One region of the Lelliottia sp. JS-SCA-14 genome, then DNA from elsewhere that is predicted to be linked to it. Evidence: predicted binding sites of a transcription regulator. Region 1 holds the regulator's gene; each other region holds the start of a gene.
What was found. Region 1 encodes LexA, which represses DNA repair genes until DNA is damaged. Its sites were predicted from a motif close to TNCTGTATGTACATACAGNA; they were not measured.

Region 1 (9,823 bases):
GCTGCGTATCCTCGACCACGGCGCAATCTCCCTGGGCGACAGCTGGGACCTGATGTACGTCGGTATGTACCAGGACATCGACTGGGATAACGGCAACGGCACCAAATGGTACACCGTGGGTGTGCGCCCAATGTACAAATGGACGCCAATCATGAGTACCTTGCTGGAAGTGGGCTACGACAACGTCAAATCCCAGAACACCGGCGACAAAAACAACCAGTACAAAATCACCCTGGCGCAACAGTGGCAGGCGGGCGACAGCATCTGGTCCCGTCCGGCAATCCGCGTCTTCGCAACCTACGCGAAGTGGGATGAGAAGTGGGGTTATGACACTTCCGGTAGCCCAATTTCCACTAACTCTAAGTACAACTCTAACTTCGGTATGCAGACTGCTGGCCTGGGCCGCGGCGACACCGACGAGTGGAGCTTCGGTGCTCAGATGGAAATCTGGTGGTAATCCGTCCTTAATCTCACGTAATGGCTAAACAAAGGAGGGGCGCAAGCCCCTCTGATTTAAGCGTCGCGCGCTATTGCCTGGCCACCGCTGCGCTTGATATCTGAGGTGATAAAATGAAAATGAACAAAAGTCTCGTTGCCCTCTGCCTGACCGCTGGCCTGCTGGCAAGCGTACCGGCAGTCAGTTTTGCCGATGTCAATTTCGTCCCGCAGAACACCACGGCGGCCCCGGCCATCCCGGCTTCTGCGCTGCAACAGCTGGTCTGGACCCCTGTCGACCAGTCTAAAACCCAAAGCACCGATCTTTCTGCCAGCGGCCAACAGCTGAATGTTCCCGGCATTTCCGGTCCGGTCGCGGCCTGGAGTATCCCGGCGAACATTGGAGAGCTAAACCTGACGCTGACCAGTATCGTCGACAAACAAACGAACGTCTTCGCGCCGAACGTGCTGATTCTGGATCAGAACATGACGCCATCGGCGTTCTTCCCGAGCAGCTACTTCACCTATCAGGAACCGGGTGTAATGAGCGCCGATCGCCTGGAAGGGGTGATGCGCCTGACGCCTGCGCTGGGTCAGCAGAAAATTTATGTGCTGGTCTTCACTACGCCGCAGGATCTCACCCAGACCACGACGCTGGTGGACCCGGCCAAAGCCTACGCCAAAGGCACGGGCAATGCGGTGCCGGATATTCCGGACCCGAAAGCGCGTCACACCACGGACGGCACCCTGAAACTGAAAGTGAGCACTTCCTCTGCCTCCAGCGTGCTGGTCGGCCCACTGTTTGGCTCATCCGGCCCTGGCCCTGTGACCGTAGGTAACACCGCCGCTCCGGCTCCGGCCTATGCCGCACCGGTCGCCGCTGCGCCTGCTGCTGCCCCGGCACCGGCGCCTGCTCCGGCGAAGAAAGCCGAGCCGATGCTTAATGACACCGAAAGTTACTTCAATCGCGCCATCAAAGAGGCAGTTGATCGCGGCGATGTAGACAAAGCGCTGAAGCTGCTTGATGAAGCTGAGCGTTTAGGTTCGACCACTGCCCGTTCCACCTTTATCAGCAGTGTAAAAGGCAAGGGGTGACCGTCTCCCCACAGTGCTGATTTTGTCAGTAGTTTAGTGCGCCTGAGTGGGCGCACTTTTTTTTGTGCGGCAAAAAGCTGTTGCACCGCTGTTGCGATAATGATCGCTAAACCGCGTTTGGCCGCCCCCAATCTGCTTTTCTGCGATACAATAGCCAGACGTTATGTATCGGAGAGTCTGGCATGTCACACCCTGCGCTAACGCAACTGCGTGCGCTGCGCTATTTTGAACACATCCCCGCGCTTGACCCGGAACAGCTGGACTGGCTGCTGCTGGAAGATTCCATGACGAAACGCTTTGAGCAGCAGGGGAAAAAAGTCACGGTCACGCTGATTCAGGAAGGCTTTGTCGCGCCTGAAGACGTCGCCAGTGAACTGCCGCTGCTGCCGAAAGAGGAGCGCTACTGGCTGCGCGAGATTTTACTCTGCGCCGACGGTGAACCCTGGCTTGCCGGGCGGACGGTGGTCCCGGAATCGACCCTGTGCGGCCCGGAACTGGCGCTGCAACAGTTGGGTAAAACCCCGCTGGGACGTTATCTTTTCACGTCGTCTGAGCTCACCCGTGATTTTATTGAGATTGGTCGCGATGCAGACCTGTGGGGACGCCGTTCCCGCCTGCGCTTAAGCGGCAAGCCGCTCATGCTGACAGAACTCTTTTTGCCTGCATCGCCGTTGTACTAAGAGGATTTGAAAATGGAGTGGAGTCTGACGCAGGACAAGCTGCTGGCTTTTCACCGCTTGATGCGCACCGATAAACCCATCGGCACTTTTTTGCTGCTGTGGCCAACGCTATGGGCGCTGTGGGTCGCCACCCCTGGTTTGCCGCCGCTGTGGATCCTGGCGGTGTTTGTGGCCGGCGTCTGGCTGATGCGTGCCGCGGGCTGTGTGGTGAACGATTATGCCGACCGCAAATTTGACGGTCACGTGAAACGCACCGCCAACCGCCCGATGCCGAGCGGCCAGGTCTCGGAGAAAGAGGCCCGCACGCTGTTTGTGGTGCTGGTATTACTCGCTTTCCTGCTGGTCTTAACGCTTAACACGATGACGATTCTGCTCTCGGTGGCGGCGCTGGCGCTGGCGTGGGTTTATCCGTTTATGAAGCGCTATACCCATCTGCCGCAGGTGGTGCTGGGCGCGGCCTTCGGCTGGTCGATTCCGATGGCGTTCGCCGCCGTCAGTGAATCTGTACCCTTAAGCTGCTGGCTGATGTTCCTCGCCAACATCCTGTGGGCGGTGGCGTATGACACCCAGTACGCGATGGTCGACCGCGATGACGATCTGAAAATTGGCATCAAGTCGACGGCGATTCTGTTTGGTCGTCACGATAAGCTGATCATCGGAATTTTGCAGGTCGCCGTGTTAGGGCTGATGGTGCTGATTGGCTATCTGAACGCCCTGAACTGGGAGTTTTACTGGTCGGTGCTGGTGGCGGGAATGCTGTTTGTGTATCAGCAGAAGCTGATTGCGAACCGCGAGCGCGAAGCCTGTTTCAAAGCGTTTTTGAATAATAACTACGTCGGGCTGGTGCTGTTTTTGGGGCTGGCGATGAGTTACTTTGCCTGAAAAAAAAGCCCGGTGGCGCTACGCTTACCGGGCCTACATGTTGTGCTAAATCGTAGGCCGGGTAAGGCGAAGCCGCCACCCGGCTTTTTTATCACTCGTCCTGCGTCGCACTCTCAATCGTCAAACGAACGTCAGACGTAATCAACTCCGCCAGCATCTGGTAAACCCGCATCGTCTCTTCAGGTTCCGCATCGCTGATATAGCCTTCATCACGCAACGTCAGCACCAGAGAGCTAAACACCGCTTTATCGAAGAACTCAGGCGCGTTAATGCCGTGCAGCACGGACAGACGCTGAGCCAGGGTGCGGCTCTCTTTTTCCAGGGTTCCACGGTTGATGGACGGGTTCGCGCTCAGCAGCCAGAAGGTGATGGCGTAGCGCTGCAGCGTCTCACGCGCACCGGCTGCCAGCAGCTGCAGGGTACGGGAGCGTGACGGATTGATATGCAGCTCATCGTCTTTCACCGCGATCAGGCCCTGACGCAACAGCTCGGCGGTCAGTTTATCCAGCTCGACGGCCAGCTCTTCGTTGCTCCAACTCAGGAACAGCTCAGCTTTCAGCATCGGATAGAGCGTCTCAACGTGACGCAGCAGTTCCTGACGGGAAATGCGGCGGTGCTGAGTGATGATCGCCGCCATCAGGGACGGCAGCATCAGCATATGAGCGATGTTGTTGCGATAGTAGGTCATCAGCACCGCCTGCTCACGCGGCAGAATGATGATGTCACCGATCGTATCTTTCTCGACTTCGAACTTATTCATCTGCAGCGCGTGGTCGATCAGCTGACCGGCGGTCGCAGATGGAACGGTAGAGTCGGCGGAATACGGGACATTACGCATAATGTCCAGGTAGCAATCGAGCTGTTCGGTCAGCTGTTCGCGCGTCAGAGAACGTTGACGAGACGCCAGCAGCGCCGTGACGCACAGGTTCATCGCGTTAGCCGCACCGGCGTTGTTAATACGCACCATCAGATCGGCGGCGATGTTATTCACCGTCGGCGTCAGCCAGGCTGGGCGAATCGCTTCGATTGGATCGATAGACTCGCGCCACTCGGGAACGTGCTGATTCAGGTAGGTCATCAGCGGCAGCGGTTCGCCAAAGTTGACGTAGCCCTGACCGAGATTGCGCAGCTTGCTCAGGCCTTTCAGCATCTGAGGCAGGCTCTCTTTCTCTTTGGTCGCGCCGCGCAGCTCTTTGGCGTAAGTGCCCACTTCCATCACGTGCTCGTAACCGATGTAGATCGGCACCAGCGTAATAGGGCGCGTACCGCCGCGCAGCATCGCCTGAATGGTCATCGACAGGGTGCCGGTTTTCGGGTCAAGCAGACGGCCCGTACGAGAGCGGCCACCTTCGACGAAATACTCAACGGAATAGCCGCGGCTGAACAGCTCGCCCAGATATTCGCGGAACACCGTAGAGTAGAGCTTGTTGCCCTTGAAGGTACGACGAATAAAGAACGCACCCAGACGGCGGAAAATCGGGCCGGCTGGCCAGAAGTTCAGGTTGATACCGGCGGCGATGTGCGGTGGCACCAGTCCCTGATGATAAAGGACGTAGGACAGCAGCAGATAGTCCATGTGGCTGCGGTGGCAAGGCACATAGACAATTTCGTGGCCGTCGTGGGCCAGCTGGCGCACGCGCTCGGCGTTGTGGACGTTAATCCCCTGATAGAGACGGTTCCAGGTGAAGCTCAGGATACGGTCGGAAAGGCGGATCATCTCGTAGGAGAAGTTGGCCGCAATCTCTTCCATCAGGGCAATCGCGTTCTGCTGGGCTTTCTCGTGAGAGATTTTCTTGCTGCGCGCTTCGTCTTCGACGGCGCGAGCAATGGCTTTCGAGGCCAGCAGTTTGTTGAACAGATCCTGACGCGCTGGCAGGCGCGGGCCAACGGCCGCCAGACGCTGACGGGCGAAGTGCATACGCGCCACGCGTGCCAGTTTCTGCGCAATGATCTTATCCGTGCCGTGCTCATCCGCCATGCGGCGCAGCGAAACGGAAGGGGAGAAACGCACAAAGCTGTCGCGCCCCAGCCATGAGACGGCAAAGAATTTCTGAATGCCGTTCAGCATGCGCAGCGGCGGATTCTCTTCGCCTTTCTGACGTCCAGGACGACGACCAAACATCACCGACACCGGCACCATCTGGACATCCAGGCTGGGGTTGCTGCGGTGCAGATCGAGGTAGTCATGGAACAGCTTAATCGACTCTTCTTTCGGCGTGTAATAGGTGAACACGCGCGGCCCGCCGTGAATAAACACGTAGCGCGGCAGCAGCGTTCCGTCGACCTCAAGGGGTTCGAGCGGATCGGGTAAGTCGTGCGCCAGACACTGGGCGCGCAGCGTCAGTAAGTCTGCCTTCGAGTTATAAGGCAAAACGTACATAATTGGGCGCGAGGTATCGAGCCCTAATTCCAGCGCGGGTTCCGCCGGGATAGACTTACTTTTTACCAGGACGCTTAATGGTAAATTAAGTAATTTGTAGTAAATTCGTGGCCAGCCGGACATAAACGATGTAAAGCCTCTGGTTAATAATGCAAATGCGGCGCAAGGATAACAGAAAGCGCGCAAAATTTCTGTTGTTACCGGTCATACTTCAGGCTGCATGGCAATGCGCTACAGCTATAGTTACTGACGCTAAATCTAAGAAAAGGTTCTTTTAATGGCCAATAATACCACTGGGTTAACCCGAATCATCAAAGCTGCCGGATATTCATGGAAAGGTTTCCGCGCCGCATGGATCAATGAAGCTGCTTTTCGCCAGGAGGGGGTTGCCGCCGTCGTCGCGGTAATCATCGCCTGTTTCCTCGATGTTGATCCTATTACCCGCGTGCTTCTCATTGGTTCAGTCCTTCTGGTGATGATAGTGGAAATTCTGAACAGTGCTATCGAAGCGGTGGTGGATCGCATCGGGTCTGATTTCCACGAACTCTCGGGCCGCGCAAAAGATATGGGCTCTGCCGCTGTGCTGCTGGCGATTATCATCGCTGCCATCACCTGGATCACGCTTCTTTGGTCACATTTTCGATAAGCCTTCAGGAATCGAATAAGTCTCTGGTTTTTTGTGCAGTTTTTGATTCCAAAATCACCTTTGACTGTATATACTCACAGCATAACTGTATATACACCCAGGGGGCGGAATGAAAGCGTTAACGGCCAGACAGCAAGAGGTGTTCGATCTTATTCGGGATCACATCAGCCAGACGGGAATGCCACCAACGCGTGCGGAAATCGCGCAGCGTCTGGGCTTCCGTTCTCCAAATGCCGCTGAAGAGCACCTCAAAGCGCTGGCGCGTAAAGGCGTCCTTGAGATTGTTTCGGGTGCGTCACGCGGCATTCGCCTGCTGGTGGAAGAAGAAGAGGGTCTGCCACTGGTGGGCCGTGTCGCAGCAGGTGAGCCTCTGCTGGCACAGCAACACATTGAAGGGCATTATCAGGTCGATCCGGCGATGTTCAAACCCAGTGCCGATTTCCTGCTGCGCGTCAGCGGGATGTCCATGAAAGACATCGGCATTCTGGACGGCGATCTGCTGGCAGTTCACAAAACCCAGGATGTGCGTAACGGCCAGGTTGTGGTTGCGCGCATCGACGACGAAGTGACCGTGAAACGCCTGAAAAAACAGGGCAACACGGTACAGCTGCTGCCAGAAAACAGCGAGTTCTCCCCGATTGTGGTCGATCTCCGCGAACAGTCTTTCTCCATCGAAGGTCTGGCTGTGGGCGTGATCCGCAACGGCGAATGGCTGTAATGTCTCTCTGACAGGCTGCGGTCTTTCCGCAGCCTGACTGTCTCTTATCTTTCCCGGTACTTTCTCATGTCTCTGCTGACTCCCTCAGACAAGGCATTGTGGCGTCTCGCGCTGCCGATGATTTTCTCCAATATCACCGTTCCCCTGCTCGGGCTGGTCGATACGGCGGTGATTGGCCATCTGGATTCCCCTGTTTATCTCGGCGGCGTGGCCATCGGCGCAACGGCGACCAGCTTCCTCTTTATGCTGCTGCTCTTTTTACGTATGAGCACCACCGGGCTGACGGCCCAGGCGTTTGGCGCTAAAGATCCGGTTCGTCTGGCTCGTGCGCTGGTCCAGCCACTGATCCTCGCGCTCGGCGCAGGGCTGCTGATTGTTTTGCTGCGTACGCCGCTAATCGATCTGGCTCTACACGTCGTCGGCGGTAGTGAAGCCGTGCTCGAACAGGCGCGACGGTTCCTTGAAATCCGCTGGCTCAGCGCCCCGGCGTCGCTGGCTAACCTCGTTTTGCTCGGCTGGCTGCTCGGCGTACAGTACGCCCGCGCGCCGGTGATCCTGCTGGTGGTGGGAAACCTGCTCAATATCGTGCTCGATCTGTGGCTGGTGATGGGCCTGCACATGAACGTGCAGGGGGCCGCGCTGGCGACGGTTGTCGCGGAATACGGCACCTTCTTCATCGGCCTGTGGATGGTGAAACGCGTGCTGGCGATGCGTGGCATCACACTCGCGATGCTGAAAACCGCGTGGCACGGCAATATCCGCAAACTGCTGGCGCTTAACCGCGACATCATGCTCCGCTCGCTGCTGCTGCAACTCTGCTTTGGCGCGCTGACGGTATTCGGCGCGCGGCTCGGGCCGGAGATCGTGGCGGTGAACGCGGTCCTCATGACCCTGCTGACCTTCACCGCCTACGCGCTGGACGGGTTTGCCTATGCGGTTGAAGCCCATTCAGGGCAGGCGTACGGTGCGCGCGAAACGGGGCAGTTGCAGGAGGTGTGGCGGGCGGCCTGTCGGCAGTCGGGCCTGGTGGCGCTAAGCTTTGCGCTCGTCTACGCTTTGTTCGGAACGAATATTGTGGCGCTCTTAACCTCGCTGCCTGAGCTGCGCGAGCTGGCAAATCACTACATTCTCTGGCAGGTCGTTTTACCGGTGGTGGGGGTGTGGTGCTATCTGCTCGACGGCATGTTTATCGGTGCGACGCGCGGGGCCGAGATGCGCAACAGCATGGCGGTCGCGGCGGCCGGTTTTGCCCTGACGCTTTTCACGCTGCCCTGGCTTGGCAATCACGGTTTGTGGCTGGCCCTGGCGGTGTTCCTCGCTCTGCGCGGCCTCTCTCTGGCGGTGATCTGGCGGCGCCACTGGCGCAACAATACCTGGTTTGCGTAGTGGCTTCGTTTGACGAAATGGTTAAAGATTCTGAATCTCTCAACGTCTGCCAAATCCTTATCTACAATTAATATCACGTCCAGCAGAAATGAACGTAACGGACGACACGAATTTTACGTGATAACCGAACGATGAGGATATGATTATGAATAAAGACGAAATCGGCGGTAACTGGAAACAGTTCAAAGGTAAAGCGAAAGAACAGTGGGGTAAACTGACCGATGATGACGTGACCGTCATTGAAGGTAAACGCGAACAGCTGGTCGGTAAGATTCAGGAACGTTACGGCTACGCGAAAGATCAGGCGGAAAAAGAGGTCGTTGACTGGGAAAAACGCAACGACTACCGCTGGTAACAGAGTTCTACCCGTTGTACACGGAAGTACAATCCCTGAGGGCGGCTTAACAGCCGCCCGCTTTGTTTTTAGCGCGGTTTTTTCTTCACTAAAATGGAGTGATCGTGCTGGCACTCGCCCTGATGGCGACAGGCTTCCACTTCGACACACGCCGAGCACAACCCGTGCGCTTCAATCACGTTATGGCGCAGGGCAAAGCCCATTTTCGCCGCCAGCGAATGCATGATGTCTTCCACGCCTTCCGCCCCTTCTTCTTTGACCGCACCGCAGCGATCGCAGATAAACATGGCTGAAGTGTGCGTTGGCTGATCGAACAGATGGCACAGCACATAACTGTTTGTCGACTCAACCTTATGCACAAACCCTTGTTCCAGCAGGAAATCCAGCGCACGATAGACCGTTGGCGGTTTCGCCTGGGGCTCGCTTTCGCGCAGCAGGTCGAGCAGATCGTAGGCGCTGATGGCACCGCGCTGCAGGCTCATCAGACGTAACACTTCAAGGCGCTGCGGGGTCAGGCGCACATTGCGTTCAGCGCAGAGCTTTTCAGCTTGCGCCAGCAGATCTTGCATCGTGGTCTTGTCCATGTCGCACCTCGGAGTATGGAGTCTGGAAACCCTCACTTTACCATGTTCTGCTGAAAACGCCGAGATCCGCCACGGTGTGCTATACCTGACGCATCGAAACAAGGGAATAAACAGAATGAAAAGACCTGACTGCATCCGACACTGGCGCGACGTCGAAGGTGCCGACGATTCGACTTACCCGGACAGTGACGAACTCTTCGCTATCGGCGCGCCGCTGGCCCGAAAACTGGGGCTGGGGCGGATCGGTATTCACCATGAACGCCTGCCGCCGGGCCGTCGCACTTCCTATCCCCACGCCGAAAGCGACGAAGAGGAGTTTATCTTCGTGATTGAAGGGCATCCGCAGGCATGGATTAACGGTTATTTATGGAAACTTGAGCCGGGCGACAGCGTCGGTTTTCCGGCCGGAACCGGGGTCTGCCACACCTTTATCAACAACACCGAGGAAGAGGTTCGGCTGCTGGTCGTGGGTGAGGCGAACAAAAAACACAACCGCATCTATTACCCGCTCAATCCGGTGTATGCCGCCACCCGAGAGGACCGCTGGGTGGACCATCCCCCGCAGTTTTTTGGCCCGCACGACGGAAAACCTGGGCGAAAATAATTTCCTCTTCTATAAATATTGAGGGCCGTCACAAATTACAACAGGCCAACCGGAAGAT
Region 2 (9,823 bases), on a different replicon from region 1:
GCCGCAGGCGCGCGAAGGTGTTCCCGGCACGAAAGCCAGCACCCTGCACGGGAGCACGTCAGGACACCGGAGAAAACAAGGGCGGTCACACCGCCCTTCCCTGCTCAGTCCAGCGCGGCATAAATTGCAGCGCGTTCCGGGTGAGCATCAATAAAGTTCCATAGCTGTGCATCCCGGTTCATATACAGTTGCGTCAGCGCCGTAGAACCTGAAATGCGTTCACCGCAGGCGTGATGGTGGGCGCAGCGTTTAGTCATGGCCATCATGGTCAGAATGATCCCGGCCGCATCCGCGCTCACGGTGCTGTCAAACCAGTTTTCATCATTAACCAGCAGCACACGGTCAGTATCGGGCATCATGTAGCCGCCACCGTTCGGCAGGCGGATAAAATGCCAGGCGCTGCAACTCAGCTCCGGCAGGTGCAGCTGTGCCAGCGCGTAAATCTGCATTTCGGCAACCATAAAATCGTCACCGAACATATACGGCATAAAAGACAGGCGATCGGTTTCTTCAACATTCAGGACAACTGCGCGGGTTTGAGTTTGCATTGTAAACCTCCGAAATCACATAGGCCGCGACACCGGGTAGTGCCGTGCATCCATAAAAGCCCGGCGTTAAAGCCTGGGATGCAAGGGCGCAAGGGAAGCCGCAGCCCGAGGGAGTGGAGGACGGGAGTTGAACGGAGAGAGAGCGAAACCTGAGCGAACGAACAACGGGAAAATCACGTCCGGAGTGACTGAGGGACCGGGTGACCGCCGCGGCGTAGCTTTACCCTTGTATCCCAGGCGGCCGGGCTACGATGGATGCACGGCACTACCCGCCACCGCACCGCGGCCACATATTTCAGTCCTCCCGGCATCGGCCGGAGGCGGGTGCCGGCATACAGCGGAGCCAGCGACATCCGAATCATTCCCGCCAGTCCGGGGCTTCCCTGCCCCGCCCGCTCAGTCTTTATTGTTCATGTTCAGGATCCCCCGCAGCTCCTGCCGGGCCAGTCGGACCGCATCGCGCAGGCAGTCCCGTTCAAACCACCGGCGCGGCGGCTCTCCCGGTACCCGCAGCACATCGGCCATCGGTGTCCAGGCCACAATCGTTTCAGTGAGTTCGTGGACAATCGTCACCCGAATGGCGCAGTAACGCGCCCCCTGGTTCAGGATCGCATCGAGCACCCGCTTTACCTCGTCAGGTTCATCTGTGCCCAGCCAGTTTTCATCGTCGCTTTCGTCCACCACCACCCGGAAATGACGGGTCTGCCGTTCAAAAATCCGGGGCATGACAAGCGGCGTCAGAGCCTGGCGGATCATCCGCGAGTCATTCAGCACCTGGCGGCAAATCGTCAGCACGGCACGGGTAATACACTCCCGCACGGCGGCAATTTCCGGATCATTCAGCCATTCCCCGGCAAATGGAAAGTTAATGCGGGCATTACTCCCTGGTGTCTCCGGCGCCACATAGCGGTCGCCATAAATCACCATTGAGGCTTCCGTTCCGCGAAGTTTCAGGGCGGCGGCATTCAGGCGCTGGCGCTGTAGCTGTGTCAGGCCGTTGCCGGCACTCAGGTTAATCAGCAGCGTCGCCAGTTCATCGCCGGTGAAACGGGCGAAGACATTCACCCAGCCCGGGCGGGCATCGGTCGCCACTTCGGCATTTTCCGGCCAGGCCTGGGCGCGTAACAGGTCGTTTCCGCGACAGGTCACTAGTGCGTCAAAGGTACATTCTGAAATCATGCTTCTTCTCCGTTAACCGTCACGCCGCCAGGCGGCGTGACAATTTGCCCTTAAGCTGCCAGCAACTCGCGCAGCAGCGCCACATCTGCAAACGCGCCATCGACATAATCGGAGGCGGGAAGCTCACAATCCGTTTCCATTTCCCGGATGGTTTTCAGCGCACGCTCGGCCGACTCACTGAGGGGCATAAGCACATCGGCAGGCACATTAATCGGGCGCGATTGTGATCTGACACCGTTTAGCAGGTTCGCAATAGTGTCAAAGGAAACACCGTCAGACTGGTGATCGCGCATCGGTAAATTGCCGATACCAATCAGCACTTCTGCGGCCTCGCTTTCGGTAATACCGTGCGCGCGCAACCAGCTTTTGATGCTTTCGGTCGTCCAGACCAGTAACGCAAGCGGTTCATCGGCAACAAATGCGTCCTTCAGTTCGCGGGTAAGTTCCTTTCGGGTTCCGTACATAGTTTTATCTCCGGTTAAGGTGGTTGCCGGGGGCAGTTCCCCGGCAGGGTTCAGTCTTTAAAGCAGGCGTCCAGCTCAAGGATTTCGTTATAGGCCTGCATAAACAGCACGTTGGCACGGCATAAGGTCTGACGGGCCAGGCGCTCTGCCAGTGCCTCAGAATCAAACCGGTAACGGCGTTCCAGCGCGTTCAGGGTGGTACGCAGGTCGCACATGGTGTTTGCCAGGCTCGCCACGTCCGTGCGGAGATCTTCCAGACCTGCATAATTCATTACGCGGCCTCCGGCAGATACGCGTCGTTAGCGGCGGGCTGGAGCATCGCGCGCGCAACAGCGGCAAGGCGATTCACCCCGGCCCGGTGGTACTCCGGCAGCAGCTCAATCCCGATGTAACGGCGGCCGGCCTGTGCGGCGGCGACGCACGTAGAGCCTGAGCCAGCAAACGGATCGAGAACGATGGCGTTCTTATGTGTGAAGCTCTCGATCAACGGTTGCAGGCTGGTGACAGGCTTTTCTGTCGGGTGGTGACGGTTGCCGGTGTACTTAAACTCCATCACATCCGGCAGCGGGTTGTCCGGCAGACGCGGACGGCCTTTTGCCAGCAGATAAGCGCACTCATGGCGGTAGCCGACATAGGCTTTTTTGGAGGAGTAGCTTTTGGTGAAGACCAGGTGGCCGACCACTTTAAACCCGGCGGCTTTCCACTCGGCCAGAAAACGGTCCACGCGGTTCCAGCCGTAGAAACTGACCATAAGCGAGTCGTCTTTGAGTACGCGATACATTTCGCGGCACGCCGGTTGTAACCATTCGTCGGTCACATCACCGGCGATCGTGCGCCCCTGGCGGTCGCGAAAGCCGACGAGGTACGGCGGATCGGTCAGAATGAAATCGACGGATTTGTTCGGGAATGTGGACATAATCTGGACGGAATTGCCCTGGATGAATCGTGACATAACAAGCCCTCCTGCGGTGGCATGGGGCGACAGGAGGGGACCCTTGTGGTCCCCGTTCCCTGCTGCCTGGGGCAAGTACGCAACGACCGGAGAAGGGTCAGGCCAACCGTGGAATACCGCAGCCGCATCTTCTGGCGGCGAGGATATGCCGCGAAAGTGGCTTGAAGGGCGCGCCTTATAAAATGCGGCTGGTTCGCGCAAAATATCACTGGCGCGGAACAGCCGCGGAAAAAACGCCCGTCCCTTAAACGACGGTCGTTGCACACTGGCACCAGGCAGTTGAAACCCCTCGAGGGGAGCGGGTAAAAAAGGAGCGCAGCGACATCCATTTTGTCGGGAAAAAGCGGTATCAGGCAGCCTCTCGCCTGATACCCTCCTTTTTATCGCCGGAAATAGCTCCAGTGACAGCCATACACATCGCAAATCCGGGGTGTTTCCTGTGACACTGTCACACACCACCGATCGAGAAACTTCAAATCCAGCAGGATGCGGGTTTCGACATCAGCCAGCGGAACCAGCGAGAAATAGCTCACCTCACCTTCAGGAAACCGCCAGCAGCAGCCATCCACTTCTTCCTCCAACATTTCCCACCATGTGCGCCCCATCTCCTGAACACCCCGTTCGGCCAGCTGTTCGCTGTCGGCGGAGATAATGTGGTGCGTATCGATTTCAGTTTCTGTCACCCGGACAGTAAAGCTGGCTAACCAGTTCATTGAGACCTCTGCTTTTTGCATACCTGTTCCGGGCGGGTTTCCCCGCCCTCCTCCCGGTCAGCCGCCGAAGTTGGCCACATTGTTGATAATCCACTCAGGACCAATAACCCCGGCGTAGCGCTCCTCTTCATCGCAGTCGATATCCTCCCAGACAAGCGAATCGATCAGTTCTTCCGTTTTTTCGCCCGCCTCGAAGTGACCGTACCCACAGAAGTCACAGCCCTGCCCGGCGTACCAGTGCTCAAGGGTGCAGTTGAACTGCTGGCTCATCTCTGCCAGAACGTCATCATTCGGTGCGCTCCACGGCGTATCGAAATCAATCTGGATGCATGTTTCGCTGTGGAAGGACACATTCAGCTCGTAACCGACTGGCCATTTCACGCCGAACAGCGCTATGTACTCGCTGTACGATGACGGAATACCTTCAAGCACCCCGCCGTTAAAGCCATTGATTTCGATATCCAGGCGTACCGGCACAACCATACGCAGGTCGAGCGGCTGTATTTCGCTCTCTTTCCCGTCACCTCGACAAAGTTTGTCCCACCACTCCCCGGCATCATTGCGCGCAAACATGCCATGCCAGTCGCTGTGCTTACGGTTGTAGAGAGTGCTGATTACGCTCTGCTGTTCATCATTCAGCGTTTCCCAGAGGCGATGCTGAATTCCGCTGTCGAGCCACAGCTGATGCAACTGGCTGCAGCTGGCCTCATCAAGCCGGATGCAGGTTTTCAGCAACCCGAACCAGCGGGTAAAGGCGAGGTTCTCAGGTGAAATGACGCCTCGGCCACTCGCGATGAGCGCCGGGTATGGCGCGTATTCGGACTCTTCCGTTACCTGCAACAACCCGGCAGCGCCTGCACAAAAGAGCTGTATGCCCTGCATAACGGCAATGCGATGCCACGGGGTAAATTCGGCATTGGCCAGACGATGGAGACGGGCAATGTCATCAGCATGGCCAGTGAAAGAAAGTCGGTTGCAGCACCAGTTAGGCATGTTTACTCCTCGGTTAAAGTTATCTCGATCCGGCTACGCCGTGACCGGGAAACAACCCGGGAGTAGAGCGGTGAAAACAAGGCCCCGACGCAAGCCGCAGCGCAAAGCATTCCGGACTGAATGTGCCGGAATGCTGCGAACGGGTGAGTACGGGAGAGCAACGTGCCTTGTTGGCAACGCGGCCCGGGTTAGTGTACAGGGCACGGCGTCAGCCGCTGCCAGGAGCCGGGAATAAAGTGGAAAACACGTCGCTGCAGGCAGGTGCGCCGACTACATGGCGCATCGGGGCGCGTCAGACAGGCATCTACGGAGTCCCGGCATACGGAGGTGCGGACAGGCCGGTTCACCGGCTTTCCTTAGCGGCCGCCGAAGGTGGCCAGTGAAAGAGCGATGCCGGAACGGCAGCTGCAGGCGCAAAAAATGGCTACGACCGCAGGTGCACTGCTGACGGGAAATTATCTGCGATGACTTGTCCACAAAGCAGGTCAGTAATCGGCAGGACAGCCTGTGGATAAGCAGCTGCAGAGTCCATTCCCTGCAGTGCGAACTTCACTGCTCACTATTCAACCAGTCGGTTGTGTCTGTTACCGGTTCGGTACAGGTCACATGCAGAGAACAAAGAGCACAGGAGAAGGTGTGATAAGAGCCGTGCAATACGCCATCTGACGGCATTGCACGCTCTCAGGACAGGAGATTTACAGCAGTTTCTTCATATTTTGCCGGAGGACATCCCGGCCAGTTGCGGGCTCCACGACGGGAGCGGCAGCTGCATCGATGTTTTCAGGCGGCTTCACCGGCGCCGCCTGACCCAGAAGTTTACCAGCCAGCAAACTCAGCTCATCGATTGTTGCCGGTGGTTCCGGCATGCTGGACAACAGTCGTGGAAAACGGCTGTCCAGATCATGCAGTGCGCACCCGGCTATCACCAGTTCACGGAGTAATGTTCCACGTTGCCGGCTCGAGGCATCATCAAGCAGCTGCGTCAGCAACGTTGAACTCTCATCGTCGTTCAGGATCAGATTAAAGCGACGCCGCTCAGCAGAGCCTGAATATTTCCCGGCTTTCCAGGAATAAAGAACATCAGCCCCCTCCCCCGCAGCTGCAGCCCCGTTACCGGACAACAGTGACAACAGGCCTGTCAGTTGCCCGGGCAACAGCGGGCTGACAAACAGTGATGCCAGTGCAGCCGGCAGCCGCACATCGATACGGTACAACACCGCTCCGGAAATTGCCGTGGCGCGCAGGAACTCACCGCGCAGCGGTTGGGAAACCCCCTCGATGGTTTCCCGGGTCTGCATGTCACGGCAGTCATCTTGATACAGGTAGAGCGAATATTTGCCGGCAGGCACAGTCAGTCCTCTTTCTGATAAAGCGCAATCTCACGAGCCAGGGCCAGTTGGGGATCGGAAATAATCTCGATGCGATCCGCTGCAAGTGGCCAGGCCTGGCGGATGGCCCCTTCAATCAACGGTGCGCCACCACCGGTAAGCAGCACGCGATTCACGCTTCTGAAGCGGGTCAGTTCACTGACAACCCGGGCACCCAGAGACCCGATTGCTTCTTCAATTTTGTCAATAACATAGTCAATTCTGGATGCATCATTAATGATGCTGTCGAGAAATGCACGATCTTTTCGCCCGCGAATAATCTGGTCTGCGATCAGCGGACTTGTTTCACTGTCTGCAGAACGCAGTGCTGCCTGCGCAGCCCGGGTGACCTGAGAAACCCCGACAGACGGGTCACCGTGCACGGCGCTGATATCTTCAAACTGACCCACAATGACACCGGCATCCAGCGTGGTGCCACCGAGGTCAATAATCAGCGTAGTCTCACCAGGTCCCGGCTTCAGTTCTGCCAGGCGGCTGAACGCTGCCGGCAAGGATTCCGGCATCACGATGACATCATTAACCGTGAAAGCCTCGCCTCTGTTGAGCTCGATGGCACGCAGCAGGTTTTCCTTTTTACGGCGGATGTTTTCCTCGTTTTTCTGACAGTCATGATCATAGTACTCGCTCAGTGGGAGTGTAACGGTCAGCGTCACAGGCTGTGGAGGCAGCCCACTGTTCAGTAAAGCATGGTGCACAGCAAGAAGATTAAGATCCCCGTACTGATACTCCACATTCGTGGTCGACACCGCATCCCGGCTTACGCTGTCCCAGGTGTATTTCAGTGCCCCTACCCGGTAGTTAAACGCCGTGCCACCGAAATCGACTTTCCAGCCATGACGGAAAGAATTTGGAGAGAGCGAAGTCTTCAGCTTGTCATCAGCAAACCAGGCCAGTTTTACGTTGGTGGAACCATCATCGCAGTAAACGTTCATCATGTTCCTCATTTTGGAATTTTAGTTGCGCTCAAATTGAGTTAAATGATACACCAAAAACCATTCATGTAAATATATTTAGCTCAATTTGAGCTAATCAAAACACCTAAAAATGATTAATATCGATATTTCAGCGTATTAATCAGCTCAATCTGAGCATCTTAAGGGGTCTGGAATAATCTCTACGCCCTGATATACTGGATAAATAAACAGTAATATTTTGAAGGTTGACTATGCTGCGATTCATCACACCGACATCCACTCCGGAAACCCAAACTGCACCACTCTATACAGAGTGCTGCCCGGCCGGCTTCCCGTCGCCGGCTGCCGATTACACCGAAGCAGAACTCGATCTGAACGACTACTGTATCCGGCGGCGCAGCTCCACGTACTTTGTCCGGGCCCTGGGTGACTCAATGAATGATCTTGGGCTGCACAGTGGTGATTTGATGATCGTGGATAAAGCGGAGCGGGCAATGCATGGGGATATCGTCATCGCTGAAATTGACGGTGAATTCACAGTTAAGAGACTGTTGCTGACTCCTCAGCTGGCCCTGCAACCGATGAACCCTGCCTACCCTACCCTTTACCCTGATCCAGAACATCTGCAGGTTTTTGGTGTGGTGATGTCGTTCATTCATAAAACCCGGAATGCAGGCTGATGTTCGCTCTTGCCGACGTAAACAGTTTTTACGCCTCCTGCGAAAGCGTTTTCCGGCCTGACTTACGCGGCAAACCCATCGTCGTTTTGAGCAACAACGATGGCTGTGTAATTGCCAGGAACGGGCCCGCAAAGCTACAAAATATAAAAATGGGAATGCCGTGGTTCCAGCTTAAACATGCCCAGCTCACGGAAAAGGTTCATGTTTTTTCCAGTAATTATGAGCTTTATGCGAGCCTGTCTAACAGAGTCATGGCCCATATTGAAGAAATGGCCCCCCGAGTGGAGCAATATTCGATTGATGAAATGTTTCTCGACATCAGTGGTATTGACAGCTGTATAGACTATGAGGTGTTTGGACATCAGCTGCGCGAACACGTCAAATCCGGGACCGGTCTGACGATTGGAGTTGGAGGTGGTCCCAGCAAAACGTTAGCTAAAAGCGCCCAGTGGGCTTCTAAGGAATGGCCACAGTTTCGTGGTGTTCTGGTCTTAACACCGAATAACCGTCGCCGTACCGAGAAGCTGTTATCGTTGCAACCTGTAGCGGAAGTCTGGGGTGTAGGAAATCGTATAGCGAAAAAGCTGGCCACAATGGGGATCACCACAGCACTGCAGCTGGCACAGGCGAATCCCTCTTTTATACGGCGCAACTTCTCCGTTGTTCTTGAGCGTACGGCCAGAGAGCTTAACGGCGAATCCTGCATCAGTCTGGAAGAAGCTCCACCGGCTAAACAGCAAATCATCTGCAGCAGATCGTTCGGAGAGCGAATTACAACGTATGAGTCGATGAGACAGGCAGTATGTCAGTACGCAGAGCGCGCTGCAGAAAAGCTCCGTGGAGAGCGTCAGTACTGCCGCCATATTTCGGTGTTCGTCAAAACATCGCCTTTCGCTATTAACGAACCCTACTATGGGAATGTAGCCAGTGAAAAGTTACTGACGCCTACTCGTGATACAAGAGACATTATTGCTGCAGCGATGAAAGCCCTTGATCGAATCTGGCGAGAGGGGCATCGATTTGCAAAAGCAGGAATTATGCTTAATGATTTTACACCGACGGGCATATCACAGCTGAATCTGTTCGATGAAGTTCAGCCCCATGCCGATAGCGATCAGCTAATGAAAGTGCTGGATCAGATTAATCATTCTGGGATGGGTAAGGTATGGTTTGCCGGCAGGGGGATTGCACCGGAATGGCAAATGAAGAGAGAGATGCTTTTTCCTGCATACACCACCCGGTGGAGTGATATTCCGATAGCGCGCATATCTTAAAATCATAGAATTTATATTTGGTTTAAGATTGTGGTCGAAAATCACCCACACTGGTGATTCAGATAGATCTACACTTTTCATGGCGGACACTATCCTATTAACCGCCACTTACCCTCACCTTAGTAACCAGACCGGCCTCAAGAATTTTTCCCTCCCCAGCGCCGTTTAACCCCCTTAATCGCCAGACCGGCCCTCGGGAGTTATGTCTGTCTCAGCACCGTTTAACCCCCTTAATCGCCAGACCAGCCCTCGGGAGTTATGTCTGCCTCAGCACCGTTTAACCTCCTTAATCGCCAGACCGGCCCTCGGGAGTTATGTCTGTCTCAGCACCGTTTAACCCCCTTAATCGCCAGACCAGCCCTCGGGAGTTATGCCCGCCTCAGCACCGTTTAACCCCCTTAATCGCCAGACCAGCCCTCGGGACTTATGCCCGCCTCAGCACCGTTTAACCCCCTTAATCGCCAGACCGGTCTCGTGAGTTATGCCCGCCTCAGCGCCGTTTAACCCCCTTAATCGCCAGACCGGTCTCGGGAGTTATGCCCGCCTCAGCGCCGTTTAACCCCCTTAATCGCCAGACCGGTCTCGGGAGTTATGCCCGCCTCAGCGCCGTTTAACCCCCTTAATCGCCAGACCGGCCCTCGGGAGTTATGCCTGCTTCAGCACCGTTTAACCCCCTTAATCGCCAGACCTACCCTCGGAAGTTATGCCTGCCTCAGCA
Region 3 (9,823 bases), 1.3 Mb from region 1:
CCATCAAATATGCTGTTGCCGCTGTTGCCCTGTCTGCTCTGTCATTTGGCGCATTCGCTGCGGAATCTGTGACTTCTGCTCAGGCGCAGAACATGAATAAAATCGGTGTGGTGAGTGCAGAAGGCGCGACCACGCTGGACGGTCTGGAAGCAAAACTGGCTGAGAAAGCGTCAGCTGCGGGTGCAAGCGGATACACCATCACCTCTGCTAACACCAACAACAAACTTAGCGGTACTGCGGTTATCTACAAATAACCCAACGGATTATGCTCCATCGCTCGCTACACCCTCTGGCGAGTTGCTCCAACCCTCATTGACCCTGTTGTTGTTACCCTTTGTTTGCCCGTCCTCACCGGACGGGCTTTTTTTTATCTAAAAATACTGCGCCACGCGCGCCAGCCCAGCCTCAACGGAATCCGTCTCCCCTGTCGCCATCAGACAGCACGCCATCTGTAGCTTCAGTGAATGCGGTACCGGCTCAATTCCGGCGAGACAGCGCTCGGTCCAGCGGGCCGTGGTTTCAGCATCTTTCGCCGTCGGGAGCACCACTTCGCCCGGCGGCTCTTCACTGCGCTCGAGCACCACACGTGTGCCCTGCTTGTCGATCAGCGTCATCTGCGGACAGCGCTGCGGATTGGCGTAGGCTTCGCCTTCGGTGCCGTGCATCAGCAGCCCTTTACCGCCAATATCGGCGAAGAAGCCCGCCACGCGAGTGACATACTCCGGGTGCGAAACGCTCGACAGACGCAGCGCAGCATCTTCCGCAAACGGCGTCGCCAGTTTTGCCAGAGTGTGCGCGCTGTTACGCACGCCCATCCGCCAGCGCATATCCAGCTGTTTTTCGAGCGGCGGACAGAGTGCGCTGACCGGAATAAAGACCGGGTGATGACCTTCGAGTTTGGCCTGTGCCTGACCGGCATGGAGAGTGGGCGCAATGCCCATTAATTCAAATATGGTTTCTGTCAGTACGCGCGTCGGATCGGCGCTGACGCCGTGCACCACCACCGGAAAGCCCAGCTTGTTGAGCAGTACCGCCAGCAGCGGCGTGAGGTTCGCCTGTTTGCGCGCTCCGTTATAGGTCGGGATCACAATCGGCATCGGCTTTGCCACAGGCGGCGTCAGTTGCAGGGTTTGCGCCTGCATCGCCTCGTAAAACCCGCGCATCTCCGCTTCGCCTTCGCCTTTAATGCGCAGGGCAATTAAGATGCCGCCCATCTCCAGCTCCGGCACATCGCCGTTCAGCATGTGGGTGTACAGCGCGCGGGCAGTTTCCTGATCCAGATCGCGGGCGTGATTTTTCCCGCGGCCTACCTCTTTGATAATTTTGCGATAATCCACGACATTTCTCCTGGCAACATCATAGACACACTATAGCCCTGATAAAGCCATCAACGATAGTGTTGCTTATTTTCTGCCGGGACTACGGCGTCTTGCGCCGGGCGCTTTTTTCCGCGCGGCCACTACTTGCGTCGGACGCTTTGTCACTTCCGGCACGTCGGGCTGCTCGATCGGGAATACCGGCAGTGCGTTGAGCAGGCGCTGGCCGTAGTTTTTGGTCAGCAGACGTCGATCATAAATGACGATTTCGCCCCAGCAGCCGTGGCTACGGATCAGTCGCCCCACCTGCTGAATCAGGTTGAAGGACGCCGCGGGCAGGCTTTGCACTTCGAACGGATAGCGGTTGAGGCTTTTGAGCCACTCGCCTTCGGTGATCACCACCGGGCTGTCGATCGGCGGGAAGGCGATTTTATGGATGTGCACCTGGGTCAGGTAATCGCCCTTCAGATCCAGACCTTCTGCAAAAGACTGCAAGCCGACGAGCACGCTGCGCTCGCCGCCGTCAATGCGCTTGCGATGGGTTTCCACCAGCCGGTAGCGCGGCTGATCGCCCTGCACGAGCAGCAACAGACGCAGGTCGGTGACATAGGTTAAAAACAGCTGCATCGCGCGGTTGCTGGCGAACAGCACCAGCATGCCGGGATATTTTTTGCTCTCGACCTGCTCGCGGAAATAGGCGGCCATTTCGGCAATGTGCTGCTCTTCGTGCTCCATCAGCGGCTCGTGCTGCATTTTTGGGATCACCAGTTTGCCCTGCTCGCAGTGGTTAAACGGCGAATCCAGTGAGACAAAACGGTCGCCCGCTTTCTCTTTCAGACCGCTCATCTCCTGCAAACGCGAGAAGCTGTTCAGGGAACGCAGCGTCGCGGAGGTAACGACCACGTGCGGCACGCTGCGCCAGATCAGCTTCTCCAGCTGATCGCTGACGCGAATGCCCACGCAGTGGAAGTAGAGATGAATTTGTCCGTCTTTGGCGTCCCGCGTCGCCCACTTGGTGACCGGCGCGCCGGAGGCCTGAGCCATCGACGCCAGCCGCCACAGCTTGCTTTGGCTCTCAAACATGCTCAGGGCGCGGTTCATCTGCAGCAGCACGCGATGCACGCGCACCACGTCATGGGTGCCGGTTTTTTCGCTGAGATCGTTGAGGAACATCTCCGCCAGCCCGCGCAGTTTTTCCAGATGCTTCGCCAGCTGTTTGCAGATCTCCATGATCTCCTCCGGCAGTTCGCCCATCGCAAAACGATGTTCGGCCTCCTGAGTCGCAGGCAGATAAAGATCGAGAATGGTGTTCAGCGAGGCGATTAACGCGTAAATCTCTTCGCAATGGGCACTCAGCCGCTCAGGCACCGCCAGCGGCGGCGTGGTTTTGGGGCGGAACTGCTCCATGCAGGTGGAAATCAGCTTGCAGAACAGATCGAGCTGCAGACGAAACCACGGGGCGGTGATCTCCGCGCTCATTTCTAAGGCATCGCGCGCCACGTCCGGCAGATGGTGTCCTTCATCGAGGACCAGTAAGAGATTTTTCGGGTCCGGCAGGACCGATTCGCTCTCGAGCGCCGCCATCACCAGCGCGTGGTTAGCCACCACCACTTCCGCTTCCTGAATTTCACGACGCGCGACGAAGAACGGACATTCGCGGTAGTAATGGCAGTTGCGGTTCAGACAGCTGGCTTTATCGGTGCTCAGTCGTCGCCACAGGTCATCGCTGATGGCTTTGTCCGTGTGATCGCGCAGGCCGTCCCACTTGTAGCCGTCGAGATCGACTTTGAGCTTCGCGCACAGCTCCTGCTCGGCTTTGTTGTTCGGCGTGAGGTCATCGTCGAGGAACGCCAGCAGATCCTGCTGGGTCGCTTCGGTGCTGGCAAGCCCCGCCAGATTGCGCGGGCAGACGTAACGTCCGCGTCCAAACGCGGCGGTGAAGCGCAGCTTAGGGATGATTTTGCGCAGCAGCGGCAGGTCTTTGCTGTAGATCTGATCCTGCAATGCCACGTTGGCGGTGCTGACCACCAGCGTTTTTTGCTCTTCGCGAGCAATCGCAATGCCAGGAATTAAATAGGAGAGGGTTTTCCCGACGCCGGTCGGGGCTTCAATCGCCAGATGCCGTCCGTCGTCTCCGGCGAGCGTCTTCGCCACATCGGCAATCATCTGCCGCTGCGGGGCTCGGGGAATAAAGTCGGGGATCTGCTGTTGCAACGCCTTATACCAGGCGGCAATTTGCGCTTTGAGCGCAGCGGTTAAAGCCATCGGGGAACCTGAAATACTGTATAAACAGCCACTATTGTGGCACGTTCGCGGGGTTGTCGCAAAAAGAAAAGCCCGGCTTTGGACTGACCCCATAAAGTTGGACAGTTCATGTTAAGCGGCTATCGGGGTCTGGGTTCGGTATTCTACCGGACTCAGGCCTTTTAATTTCAGACTGATCCGCTCGTTGTTATAGTAATGGATATAGTCCTCTATCGCCTTCCTCAGTTCATTCAGATTGCTGAACCTGTTCAGGTAAAAACACTCCGATTTCAGTGTGCCGAAGAAGTTCTCCATTACCGCGTTATCCAGGCAGTTTCCCTTGCGTGACATGCTTTGTGTCATACCCTTCGCCTTTAACTTTGCCTGATAACCTGCCATTCGATATTGCCAGCCCTGATCCGTGTGCAGCAACGGTGCATCCTCCGGTTCGAGCACTGAGAATGCATCATGCAGCATCGTATTAACCATCTCCATCACCGGCCTTTCCGACAGGCTGTATGAGATGATTTCCCGGTTAAAAAGGTCCAGCACCGGCGACAGGTACAGCTTTTTACCCTGCACCGAGAACTCGGTGACATCCGTGACCCATTTTTCATTGGCTTTCGATGCACCGAAGTTCCGGCCCAGGATATTGGGTGCAGCCTTGCCCACCTCACCTTTCCAGGCACGATATTTCTTCACCCTTATCAGAGAGCGGAGCGACAGCTCTGCCATCAGCCGCTGCACTGTTTTATGGTTTACCAACAACCCTAGTTTTCTCAATGAGAGCGTGATCCTGCGGTAGCCATAACGCCCTTTGTGATAGTGGTAAATCTCTCTGATTTTGTCTTTCAGCCCGGCATGCCTGTCCACTCGCTTCAGCGCATTTATATTGTGATACCACGTACTGCGGGACATGCCCGCTGCACGCAGAAGATCACTGAGCGCATACTTCAGCCTTAGCTCACTGATTATTGCGGCTTTCTGCCGTTTTTCTCGCTTTGAACTAAGGCCTTCAGCTTTTTTAGGTAGGCATTCTCTGCGCGCAGGTAACGAAGTTCAGCCCGCAACTCTTCGGGAGATAACTTTTCCAGCGCCGCATCGGTAAGTGGAGGTGTTTTTTTGGGTTTTGTCATGTCCTTGCTCCGGCCAGGTTTTATGCTCAGAAGTCCTTTTTCACCTGCGTCTTTGTAGACATTCACCCAGTGCCGGACAACGGTTTCAGTGGAGATATTAAACCGTGCGGCAGCTTCGCGCATCGAAAGTTCTTCAGCGAGAACAGTGCGTACGACAGCAATCCGGAACGCCGGAGAATGGCGGTCATTTTTCCAGGTAATGCCATCAATACCGTGGAGTTGCCAGGCTCTTACCCAGCGTCGCACTGATGTTCTTTCAACACCAAAACGTTCAGCGGTACGATGTGTTCCATCTTTTCCGGCAAGGTAGTGATTGACGACAGCTAATCTGGTTTCGAGGGAATATTTTGGCTTTGCCATAAAAAACTGCACCTTACTCAGTTGGGTGTCCAACTTTTAGGGTGCAGTCCACTTTACGGCCGGGCTTCCAGATTACTGCGCTGAAGCAGGTTTACGCGGGCGGCGTCGGCGTTGGCCTTCACCTGCGGGTTTCGCTTCCCCGCTGCGCCATGGGTTTTCCCCGGCGGGTTTGGCATCACCGGTGCGACGCGGCGGTTTGCCTGCGGCTTTCGGTGCGCCACCTTCTGAACGGCGCGGCTGTTGGCTACGACCGCCAGCGCCCTGTCCACGACCACCGCCGCCGCCACGCTGCTGGCGACCGTTCTGGATCGGCTCCGCTTTGATGGAAGCATCCACTTCATAGCCTTCGAGGGCGATGCGTGGGATCTCTTTTTTCAGCAGACGTTCGATGTCGTGCAACAGTTTGTGTTCATCGACGCAAACCAGAGAGAGCGCTTCACCGGTGGCCGCCGCACGGCCGGTACGACCGATACGGTGAACGTAATCTTCCGGGACGTTCGGCAGCTCGTAGTTCACGACGTGCGGCAGCTCTTCAATGTCGAGACCGCGCGCGGCGATATCCGTCGCCACCAGCACGCGAATGTCACCGGATTTGAAATCAGCCAGCGCACGGGTACGTGCACCCTGGCTCTTGTTGCCGTGGATGGCCGCACTGCGGATGCCATCTTTGTTCAGCTGTTCTGCCAGGTGGTTAGCGCCGTGTTTGGTACGGGTAAAGACCAGCACCTGCTGCCAATTGCCTTCGCCAATCATCTGGGAGAGCAGTTCCCGCTTACGCTTCTTATCAACGAAGTGAACGTGCTGGGTGATTTGCTCAGAGGCGGTGTTGCGACGCGCCACTTCGATTTCCAGCGGGTTACGCAGCAGTTTTTCCGCCAGACCTTTGATCTCATCAGAGAAGGTGGCGGAGAACAGCAGGTTCTGACGACGCGCAGGCAGTTTTGCCAGCACGCGGCGAATATCATGGATAAAGCCCATGTCCAGCATACGGTCCGCTTCATCCAGCACCAGGATTTCAACCTGATCCAGTTTGACCGCATTCTGATGTTCGAGATCCAGCAGACGGCCCGGCGTGGCGACTAAAACGTCAACGCCGCTGCGCAGTTTCATCATCTGTGGGTTAATGCTCACGCCGCCGAAAACCACCAGCGAGCGAATGTCGAGGTAACGGCTGTATTCACGCACGTTCTCGCCGATCTGCGCGGCAAGTTCACGGGTGGGGGTCAGGATCAGCGCGCGTACCGGGCGACGGCCTTTGGCGTGCGGCTCTTTCTGAACCAGACGCTGCAGCAGCGGCAGCGTGAAGCCTGCGGTTTTACCGGTGCCGGTCTGGGCACTGGCCATCAGGTCACGGCCTTCCAGCACCGCAGGGATCGCCTGCTGCTGGATTGGGGTTGGCTCAACGTAGCCCTGCTCTGCAACAGCGCGCAGAATTTCAGGGTTCAGGCCAAGGGTATCAAAAGACATAAAAACTCCGAACCGCCCCGACCGTCACAGGTGTAGTTTTCAGGGAGATAAGACGAAACGAGTAGGACAAAAACCACAATGTCGCGAAGCAGCGGAGTGTAGCAGGTTTTGTGACATGGCGCATAAAATATCCCTCTGCGATTCATCAGCGAAATATTGCTCCACCCCGACTGGACAAGGTGAAAATTCAAACATAATCTTAATCAATCGATTGATTAATTTTTAATGACGCCATGAATCCAACTCCGACGACCACCAAAGGTGAACAGGCGAAAAGCCAGCTGATTGCCGCCGCACTGGCCCAGTTCGGCGAGTATGGCCTGCACGCCACCACCCGGGATATCGCCGCGCAGGCCGGGCAGAACATCGCCGCCATCACCTACTATTTTGGTTCGAAGGAAGATTTGTATCTCGCCTGCGCCCAGTGGATCGCCGATTTCATCGGCAGTCGTTTTCACGATCAGGTAGCCGCCGCCACCGCGCTGCTGAGCGAGCCGTCATCGGATCGCGCCGCCATTCGCCAGCTTATCCTGAACGCCTGCAACAACATGATCGCCCTGCTCACCCACGACGATACCCTGAACCTGAGTAAGTTTATCTCACGCGAGCAACTCTCGCCGACCGCCGCCTATCAGCGGGTCCACGATCAGGTGATTGCCCCGATGCACACCCATCTGACGCACCTGATTGCGGCCTACACCGGGCGCGATGCGAACGACACACAGACCATTTTGCATACCCATGCGCTGCTCGGCGAAGTGCTTGCTTTTCGCCTGGGCCGGGAGACCATCCTGCTGCGCACGGGCTGGACACAATTCGATGAGGAAAAATCCGCGCAGATTAGTCAGGTCATCACCTGTCATCTCGACCTGATCCTGCAAGGTTTAACGCAAAGGAGCCTGGAGTCATGAAAAAACCTGTCGTCGCCATCCTGGCGGTGGTTGTTGTGCTGGCAGCCGGGATCGGCGGCTGGCTGTGGTATCAGAGCCAGCAGGATCGCGGCCTGACGCTCTACGGCAACGTGGATATCCGCACGCTGAATATGAGCTTCCGCGTCGGCGGGCGGCTGGAGTCCCTTACCGTGGACGAAGGCGACACGATCAACGCCGGTCAGACGTTAGGCCAGTTGGATCAAGCCCCGTATAAAAATGCGCTGATGCAGGCCAAAGCCAGCGTGTCGGTTGCTCAGGCGCAGTATGACCTGATGCTGGCGGGCTATCGCGATGAGGAAGTGGCGCAGGCCGCCGCCGCGGTGAAACAGGCGCAGGCTGCATTCGATTACGCGCAGAACTTCTACAACCGCCAGCAGGGGCTGTGGAAAAGCCGCACCATCTCCGCCAACGACCTGGAAAACGCCCGCTCCTCGCGCGATCAGGCTCAGGCGACGCTGAAATCAGCCCAGGATAAGTTAAGCCAGTACCGCACCGGGAACCGCCCGCAGGATATCGCCCAGGCGAAAGCGAATCTTGAACAGGCTCAGGCGCAGCTGGCGCAGGCCGAGCTGGATCTGCACGACACCACGCTGGTCGCCCCGTCCAACGGCACGCTGATGACCCGCGCGGTTGAACCCGGCAGCATGTTGAGCGCAGGCAGCACCGTGCTGACGCTCTCCCTCACCCGTCCGGTGTGGGTGCGCGCTTACATTGATGAACCGAATCTGAATCAGGCCCAGCCGGGGCGCGAACTGCTGCTCTACACCGACGGACGGCCCGATAAGCCGTACCACGGGAAAGTCGGGTTTGTCTCCCCTACCGCCGAGTTCACGCCAAAAACCGTTGAAACGCCGGATCTGCGCACCGACCTCGTCTATCGCCTGCGCATTATCGTCACCGACGCCGACGACGCGCTGCGTCAGGGGATGCCGATTACCGTGAAATTCAACGATGGGGACCGACATGAATGATGCGGTTATCCAGCTCAACAATCTGGTGAAACGCTTTGCGGGCATGGATAAACCCGCCGTCGCACCGCTGAACTGTACATTGCAAAAAGGCTACGTCACCGGCCTGGTCGGGCCCGATGGCGCAGGCAAAACCACGCTGATGCGCATGCTCGCCGGATTGCTCAAACCCGATGAGGGCACGGCCAGCGTGCTGGGGCTTGATCCCATCAAAAACGACAGCGAGCTGCACGCGATGCTCGGCTACATGCCGCAGAAATTTGGCCTGTACGAAGATTTGACGGTGATGGAAAACCTGACGCTGTACGCCGATCTGCGCAGCGTCACCGGCGAAGTCCGCGAGAAAACCTTTGCCCGGCTGCTGGAATTTACCTCGCTCGGACCGTTCACCGACCGGCTGGCGGGTAAGCTCTCCGGCGGGATGAAGCAGAAGCTGGGGCTGGCCTGTACGCTGGTCGGCGAGCCGAAAGTGCTGCTGCTCGATGAGCCCGGTGTCGGCGTCGACCCGATCTCTCGCCGCGAACTGTGGCAGATGGTCCACGAGCTGGCCGGGGACGGAATGCTGATCCTCTGGAGCACCTCCTATCTCGACGAGGCCGAACAGTGCCGCGACGTGCTGCTGATGAACGAAGGTGAGCTGCTCTATCAGGGCGAACCGACGGCGCTGACGCAGCAGATGGCCGGGCGCTGTTTCCTGCTGCACAACCCGGACGAGACCAACCGCAAGCTGTTGCAGCGGGTGCTGAAACTCCCGCAGGTCAGCGACGGGATGATTCAGGGGCGCTCGGTGCGCGTGATCCTCAAAAAAGAGGCCACCGCGGAAGACATTCGGCAGGCGCAGGGCATGCCGCAGATTGAGATCGACGAGACCGCCCCGCGCTTCGAAGATGCCTTTATCGACCTGCTCGGCGGGGCGAGTACCTCCGAATCGCCGCTGGGCGCGATTTTGCACACCGTAGAAGGCACGCCCGGTGAAACAGTGATTGAAGCTAAATCCTTAACCAAAAAGTTCGGGGATTTCGCCGCGACGGATAACGTCAATTTTGCGGTGAAGCGCGGAGAGATTTTTGGTCTGCTGGGGCCGAACGGCGCCGGGAAATCGACCACCTTTAAAATGATGTGCGGCCTGCTGGTGCCGACATCCGGTAAAGCGCTGGTGCTGGATATGGATCTTAAAGTGAGCTCCGGCAAGGCGCGCCAGCATCTGGGTTATATGGCGCAGAAGTTTTCCCTCTACAGCAACCTGACCGTTGAGCAGAACCTGCGCTTTTTCTCCGGCGTCTACGGCCTGCGCGGGCGGGCGCAGAGCGAGAAAATCGCCCGCATGAGCGATGCTTTTGGCCTGACCCATATCGCCTCACACGCCACCGACGAACTGCCGCTCGGCTTTAAGCAGCGTC

Region 2: the regulator LexA is predicted to act here: its motif matches at 7,365-7,384, upstream of umuD (translesion error-prone DNA polymerase V autoproteolytic subunit).
Region 3: the regulator LexA is predicted to act here: its motif matches at 3,596-3,615, upstream of dinG (ATP-dependent DNA helicase DinG).

Annotation. Positions count from the first base shown of each region.
Region 1 is NZ_CP141606.1:323,176-332,998, forward strand. It holds gene U9O48_RS01475 (maltoporin) at 1-457, shown strand, start outside; gene malM (maltose operon protein MalM) at 571-1,530, shown strand; gene ubiC (chorismate lyase) at 1,713-2,210, shown strand; gene ubiA (4-hydroxybenzoate octaprenyltransferase) at 2,223-3,092, shown strand; gene plsB (glycerol-3-phosphate 1-O-acyltransferase PlsB) at 3,184-5,595, opposite strand; gene U9O48_RS01500 (diacylglycerol kinase) at 5,750-6,118, shown strand; gene lexA (transcriptional repressor LexA) at 6,228-6,836, shown strand; gene dinF (MATE family efflux transporter DinF) at 6,903-8,222, shown strand; gene U9O48_RS01515 (CsbD family protein) at 8,368-8,577, shown strand; gene zur (zinc uptake transcriptional repressor Zur) at 8,646-9,161, opposite strand; gene U9O48_RS01525 (cupin domain-containing protein) at 9,277-9,765, shown strand.
Region 2 is NZ_CP141607.1:719-10,541, reverse strand. It holds gene U9O48_RS22900 (antirestriction protein) at 105-548, opposite strand; gene U9O48_RS22895 (hypothetical protein) at 945-1,727, opposite strand; gene U9O48_RS22890 (DUF1380 family protein) at 1,778-2,191, opposite strand; gene U9O48_RS22885 (hypothetical protein) at 2,242-2,463, opposite strand; gene U9O48_RS22880 (DNA methylase) at 2,463-3,143, opposite strand; gene U9O48_RS22875 (hypothetical protein) at 3,524-3,877, opposite strand; gene U9O48_RS22870 (DUF1281 domain-containing protein) at 3,914-4,849, opposite strand; gene U9O48_RS22865 (plasmid partitioning/stability family protein) at 5,545-6,198, opposite strand; gene parM (plasmid segregation protein ParM domain-containing protein) at 6,201-7,169, opposite strand; gene umuD (translesion error-prone DNA polymerase V autoproteolytic subunit) at 7,403-7,831, shown strand; gene U9O48_RS22850 (Y-family DNA polymerase) at 7,831-9,105, shown strand.
Region 3 is NZ_CP141606.1:1,574,942-1,584,764, reverse strand. It holds gene ybiJ (DUF1471 family protein YbiJ) at 1-254, shown strand, start outside; gene ybiB (DNA-binding protein YbiB) at 372-1,337, opposite strand; gene dinG (ATP-dependent DNA helicase DinG) at 1,404-3,581, opposite strand; one part of gene U9O48_RS07445 (IS3 family transposase) at 3,693-4,579, opposite strand; one part of gene U9O48_RS07445 (IS3 family transposase) at 4,579-5,056, opposite strand; gene rhlE (ATP-dependent RNA helicase RhlE) at 5,129-6,523, opposite strand; gene cecR (transcriptional regulator CecR) at 6,757-7,434, shown strand; gene hlyD (secretion protein HlyD) at 7,431-8,426, shown strand; gene U9O48_RS07425 (ATP-binding cassette domain-containing protein) at 8,419-9,823, shown strand, end outside.